Nitratifractor salsuginis DSM 16511: one gene and its partner. The protein of the gene in region 2 interacts with the protein of the main gene of each other region in a pairwise test. Links are inferred from orthologs where the notes say so. Each region holds a gene or a part of one and is shown on either strand. Other genes may lie near its edges. The genes, in order: NITSA_RS07695 and acpP.

Region 1 (3,311 bases), 990 kb from region 2 along the record:
CACCGGACCCGATTCCGGGGATTTATCACGCGGGCTATCCCGTGACGGTGCAGTTCAACCCGGCCCGCTACCGCCGGGTTCGGATGAAGAGTTTTCGTCTTCTCGACGGAAAGGGCAGAGTGGTTCCTTCCAAGATCCTCACATCACGGAACGATCCCCATCACAAACTCTCCCCTTATGAGTTTGCTTTGATCCCATTGCGCCGCCTTGCGCCTCATACGCGATACACTGCGGTATTTACCGGGACGGCTGACAATAAAAGGATCGAGAAACGGTGGCAATTCACGACAGGGGGCTAAGGGGTTTTTGTGAAAAAGATTGAAGAGTACGGAACCCCTTTTCAGCGCGAAGTCTGGGAAGCTTTACGTTGGATTCCCCAAGGTTTTGTGACGACCTACGGAGCGATCGCGCAGTACCTGGGCCGGCCTCGGGCCGTGCGGGCTGTGGGAACGGCCGTGGGCCGCAATCCCTACGCCCCCGAGGTCCCCTGCCATCGTGTCGTCCGTGCCGACGGGAAGGTCGGGAATTACAGCGGCGGAGAAGGAGTTGCGACCAAGATTGCTCTTTTGGAAAAGGAGGGAGTGGAGATCAGAGAGGGGCGCGTCGTGGATTTCGCGAAACGTCTCTACCGTTTCGACGATCAGCAGGTGACGAGGTCGGAGGGGAGCTGATCCCTCTGGTCGGGGAAGATACTCTCCACGTTGAGCTCGGGGTGGATCAGCTCTCTGAGTTTTTTCTGGATCACCATTTTGGTAGTCATAACGCTCATAGAACAGCCGTTGCAGGTGCCGCCGAGCTCCACATAGGCCGTTCCGTTCTTGACTCCCAGGAATCCCATGGTTCCCTCATGGGATTTGACATACTCTTCGATGGAGGGAAGGTAGTTCTTGATAGCGACACAGAGGTCTTCATCGCTGAAAGGCATCATCGGAGAATCTCCTATATCTGATAAATTTTGTCAGAATATAGCCAAAGATGTTTAAAGGAAGCTAAAAGTGCGTTGTCTCAGTTGTCGAGGTTGGAGTCGTGATGTGATCTGCCCTGTCTGTCGGGAAACGCTGCTGGCCCCGAAGGTCTCCACACGCAGGATCGGCAGTATGGATGTGGTGAGTTTTTTCCGTTATCAGAATATCGATCAGCTGCTTCTGAGTAAGCACAAAGCCCTGGGATATCGGATCTATCGCTTCTTCGGCCGGAGGTATCTACGCCCATTCCTCCAGGCTTTTGCCGAGGGGTTGGAGGCGCCAGCCCATCTCCTCCCCGTGGACGATCTGCCTCAGGGGGGATACTCCCATACAGCGGCTATGGCTCATACCGTCGCCGTAGAGAAGATCCGTCCGCTCTATGGAGCACTTCGTGCCCAAAACCGGGTCCGCTACGCCGGGAAGAGCCTACGCTTCCGGCTGGAGAACCCAAGGGATTTTCACTATTCGGGCCCCAAAGGGGTCGATGTGATCCTCCTCGACGATATCATCACCACCGGCTCGACCCTTTCCGAAGCGAAGCAGGTTCTTACAGCCGGCGGGGTCAATGTACTTTTCGCACTAACGATCGCTGATGCAAGGGAGAACTAGCTGCCTAATGACGCTATAACCTCTTTGAGTTGTTCTGGAATGCGTCGTGGTCGGCCCATTACCACATAGACAAGCAGTACCTTCATCGAGAATATCCTCTCCTCTCCCCGAAAGATCTGCTGTTCAAGTAGGATACTGCTGTGTCGCTCCTCCAAAAGATCGGTACGCACCTCCAATAGATCCCCGAGCTTCGCCATCCCGACAAAGTCCGCTTCGACTCTCCGCACCACAAAACCGATCTCCTCTTCGCCATAGGGCATTATCCCCCGCTGAAAGAAGATTTCGCTTCGGGCACGTTCGCAGTATTTCAGATAGTTAGCGTGATAGACAATGCCGCCGGCGTCCGTATCCTCATAATAGATCCGTATTTTCACTATCTAGCCCCCGTATATTGGGCATTTTAAAGGCTCCCATCTTCGAGTGTGCCCAAAACTGTGCCCATTTTTTTCTATTTTCTTAAGCCGTATCTCGTCATAAAAAATTAATCTTTGCTTATGTTGTCACGTGGAAGGGTTGTCCTGATCTGCTTAGGCATGTAATATCTAAATTGTTTGGGATAGATGAAAAAGTCCACATTTCCACATTGCTCAGAAATGTTGTTCCAGGATTGTATATTCAGATGGAGTTTTAAGACACCGAGGGTCGGAAATTTTCCAATATTATCTTTGACTAAAAAATTAGCCAACTCAGTCAAAGCAGGATTGTGCCCGACTATAAAAATTTTATTATAGTTGTCTTCTTGAAGTGTCAATGTATTCAAAAGTGTTTCAGGGCGTGTGTTATATAGTTCATTCATATAATGAACTTTTCCCGAATAACCGATTTTATCGGCAAGATAATCAGCTGTTATTTGAGCCCTGAGCGCTGGGCTGGAGAGAATCAGATCCGGTTTGATATTTTGTAGCGACATATATGAGCCGATCGTTTTGAGGTCTTTAAAACCTCTTTTTTTCAAGCCTCTCTCAAAGTCACTTAGCTTTCCATCGCTCCAGTCCGATTTTGCATGACGTATTAAATATAAAGTTTTTATATCACATCCCTTGCTTCATTTGATTCTAAACAACTGAGATTGTTTAAAGTTCTTTCATGGCCTGTGACATATTTTTGACCGCTTTTTCCATAATCATTTTGGCAAGAGCAACATTGCCGTCATCTCTAAAAATAGCAAATGTGGTTAGTTTGGAAAAGTTATCTCCAGAAGTATCCCCCGAAGAGTTTACCAAAAAGACATGACCGTCCTCTGTCCTCGCTTCAACCAAAGAAGCCTCGGCAAAACCGACGTCTAATGAGGATTCTGAAATCATTCTAAAGGCATCGTTGAAAATACTTGCGGAATATGCGATATCAACATTCGTATTTTCCTCATCCATGTACAAAGTTTCCCCTGAGAAATTAAGTACGGCTGAACCAAGATATCCGTTTACGGAACGGAGTCGTTTCATTGCTTGATCGAATTCAATCATTTCTTATCCTTTTATTTAAATTTATGCATTAACTATTTTGGATTTTATCCATCACTTCATTAAATGTATCAAATGAAGCACCTTGTTCTTCCAAAAATTCTTCGAGAAGTTTGGCAGAGGCTTCCATACCTCCTTCCTTTTCCGCCTCTAAAAGCTTTTTATAGAGTGGTTCAATTACTGTTCTGGCATTTGGGGATACTGCCTTTCTTGTAGAAACATAATTCCTGAAAGATCCATCAGGATTGGTGGCTACTCTCACATGTGCATAGACCCA
Region 2 (3,028 bases):
GGGCTTTGCGATACCCCTCGGGATGGGGCATTCCGAAGTTTCGGCGGAGTTTATGCTTGGTCCCCCGTCCCTTCTGCTCACCGATGAGAACGGTCTTCTGCCCGCCGATCCAGCCCAGATAGCAGAGGATTGCCGGATCGTCCCGATACATCCGGTCTCCGTGGATCTCCTGGGCATTTTCCATAATCCGGCGCACATAGTCCAATGCATAGGGACGGTCGGGATGGCGGGCCAATTGGAGTTTCTGATAATCACTCAAAGAGCCGAAGGTCTTTTTGACCTCCTTCCCCAACTCTTTTTCGAGGATCTCAACCGCATCCTGATCCCCGCGGGCCTTGGCCGACTCGATATCCTTTTGGATCGCTTCGATCGGTTTTTCGAAATCGAGATAGGTGGCCATCGGAGACGCCTCAGACCCGCTTGAAAATGACGACACCGTTGGTGCCGCCGAAACCGAAGGAGTTGCTCATCACCACATCGAGCTGCGCTTCTCTCGCTTCGTTGGGGACATAATCCAGATCGCAGTTCTCGTCGGGGGTGGTGTAGTTGATGGTGGGCGGGATGATGCCCCGATCCATCGCCATCAGGGAGATCACCGCCTCGATCGAGCCAGCCGCTCCCAGACAGTGACCGATCTGCCCCTTGGTGGAGCTGACCGGCGGGCAATTCTCTTTGCCGCCGAAAAGCTCTTTGAGCGCAGCGGTCTCGTTCTTGTCGTTGATGGGCGTGGAAGTACCGTGGGCATTGACGTAATCGACCTTGGGCCGGCCGGCCATCTCATAGGCTGCCTTCATCGCCCGCAGCGGCCCGTCCATCGTGGGCGTGGTGATGTGGTTGGCATCGCCGCTCTCGCCGAAGCCGATCAATTCACCGTAAATCTTGGCTCCACGAGCCTTGGCCGCCTCATACTCTTCGAGGACCAGGGCTCCGGCCCCCTCACCCATAATAAAGCCGTCACGCTCCGCGTCGAAGGGACGGGAAGCGTGTTTCGGATCATCGTTGCGAGTCGAGAGGGCTTTCATCGCCGCGAATCCGCCGACGCCGATCCCGGTAATGGCCGCTTCGCCTCCGACAACCAGCATCCGGTCCGCTCCGCCGATCATAATGGTCTTGGCCGCTTCGTCGATGGCATGGGTTCCGGCGGCACAAGCGGTAACGGAACCGAGGTTGGGGCCTTTGAGAGTGTGGGCAATGGAGACGAAACCTCCCAGCATATTGGCCAAAGCCGAAGGGATGAAGAAGGGAGAGATCCGACGGGGACCGCGCTCGTGAAGGATGACAGAGTTCTTTTCAATCGTAGGCAAGCCGCCGATCCCAGAGGCACAGCTCACGCCGAAGCGCTCCCGCTCTACCGAATCGTCGATCCCGGCATCGGCGATGGCCTCCGCCGCCGCCTTGAGGCCGAGCTGGATAAAGCGGTCGGCTTTTTTGACCTCTTTGGGGTCCATCACGGTTTTGGGGTCGAAATTCTTCACTTCGGCGGCAATCTTGACACTGAAGGCTTCAGGGTCAAAAAGGGTGATCCTATCGACCCCGCACTCTCCGCGGACGATCGCTTCAAAGGCACTCTCTTTATCGTGCCCGACACTATTGATCATTCCCAGACCCGTCACAACCACTCTTCTCACATCGGCTCCTCAATAAACGTAGTAGATACGAAACATCCTCGGATGCTTCGTATCTAACACGTCTGCCCTGCCGGGCAGTCGCTTAGGCTTTGTGCTCTTCGATGAACTTGATAGCGTCGGCGACGGTTGCGATCTTTTCAGCCTCTTCATCGGGGATTTCGATATCGAATTTCTCCTCCAGGGCCATAACCAGTTCGACAACATCGAGGCTGTCCGCTCCCAGATCTTCAACGAACTTGGAATCTTCCTTCACCTCATCAGGGCTGACGTTGAGCTGCTCGACGACGACCTCTTTTACTTCATCCAGAATTGCCATTTATTGCTCCTCATAATTTAAATGATGCTCACAAGTATAGCAAAAGTAGTTGAAGATTTCGGAGGATTGCTCTATTGGTATATTCGTGTATTGGTTATTGGGAAAGAGTCGAGAGTCTCTTTCAATCGATCAAAATTTCTCCATTTTCTATTCTCAATGACTCATTGCTCCGTTAATAGTTTCCAAGGGTTTTGGCTTAAAGTCGGGAAGCTCCGTTTTCCCCTTGGGCATCGACTCTTCCGATTCACAGCAGTTGAGCAGCGATTTATCGGGATGGCGGATGAAATCATAGCCCCGATAGACGGTATAGAGCCCGTAGAGCACCACCACCAGCGCCGCCAGGTTGATCATCACTTTGCGCAGATCGCTTTTGGCGAAGAGCCCCGTAAAAAGCCCCAGGCCCAGGAGTGCCGGTACGGTAGAGAGCCCGAAGATCAGCATCACGAAAGCCCCCCAGAGTGGACTGCCGGTGCTGGCCGCTTCCACGGCGAAAAAATAGACCAACCCGCAAGGCAGCAGGCCATTGAGCAAGCCAAGCAGATAGAAACTGTAGAGGGATTTATCCCGCAAAATATAGCGAAAGGCCCGCTGATACCATCCGCTGCGGGAAAAGGTATGCTCGATCCGGGTCAGGAACTCCACCTTGCCGATAAGGGAGAGCCCCGCCAGGATCATAAAGACCCCGGCGACAATGGTCAGCACACCGTTGGCGTAGCCGTTGAATTTTGCCACCCCACCGATGGCTCCGAAGATCGCTCCCAGGGTCACATAGGTGGTGATCCGGCCGAAGGAGTAGAGCAGATGGGCGATGATCTCGTGGGTCTTTCCCCAGCTCTTGTCGATCTTGGCGGAGCTGTAGGCGATGACGATACCGCCGCACATCCCCAGGCAGTGGCCGAAGCTCCCCAGAAAGGCTGCCGTGACGATGGCCAGGATATCGATCCCCCCCACCTCAGACTCCCAAAAGTTTTTTACGGATTTTGGGGTTGGTCAGGTTTTCACCCCGGAGCATCCGCAGCTGCATTTCGTGAAAATCGATGCAATCGGGGCATTTGTGCTCCCGCGCCCCAAAGCCGTAGTGCAT

Evidence for each region.
Region 1: the proteins of acpP (region 2) and NITSA_RS07695 interact in binary tests that used the Escherichia coli proteins (3 or more experiments, as listed by UniProt). The link is inferred for Nitratifractor salsuginis DSM 16511 from one-to-one orthologs.

The regions. Positions count from the first base shown.
Region 1 is NC_014935.1:1,521,983-1,525,293, reverse strand. What follows is about bases 260-3,243. They hold NITSA_RS07695 (YbgC/FadM family acyl-CoA thioesterase), read right to left. Parts: upstream 1,949-3,243; coding sequence 1,571-1,948; downstream 260-1,570. Other genes in these bases: NITSA_RS07680 (PAS domain-containing protein), read right to left, coding at 3,066-3,243; NITSA_RS07685 (hypothetical protein), read right to left, coding at 2,648-3,037; NITSA_RS07690 (SixA phosphatase family protein), read right to left, coding at 2,056-2,586; NITSA_RS07700 (ComF family protein), read left to right, coding at 996-1,574; NITSA_RS07705 (NifU family protein), read right to left, coding at 641-928. In the rest of the region: more of NITSA_RS07715, read left to right, coding at 1-259; more of NITSA_RS07680, read right to left, coding at 3,244-3,311.
Region 2 is NC_014935.1:530,465-533,492, reverse strand. Bases 328-3,028 are described here. They hold acpP (acyl carrier protein), read right to left. Parts: upstream 1,945-3,028; coding sequence 1,711-1,944; downstream 328-1,710. Other genes in these bases: NITSA_RS02660 (hypothetical protein), read right to left, coding at 2,897-3,028; NITSA_RS02665 (sulfite exporter TauE/SafE family protein), read right to left, coding at 2,098-2,895; NITSA_RS02675 (beta-ketoacyl-ACP synthase II), read right to left, coding at 411-1,628; accA (acetyl-CoA carboxylase carboxyl transferase subunit alpha), read right to left, coding at 328-400. Also shown: more of accA, read right to left, coding at 1-327. UniProt on the Escherichia coli protein: Carrier of the growing fatty acid chain in fatty acid biosynthesis.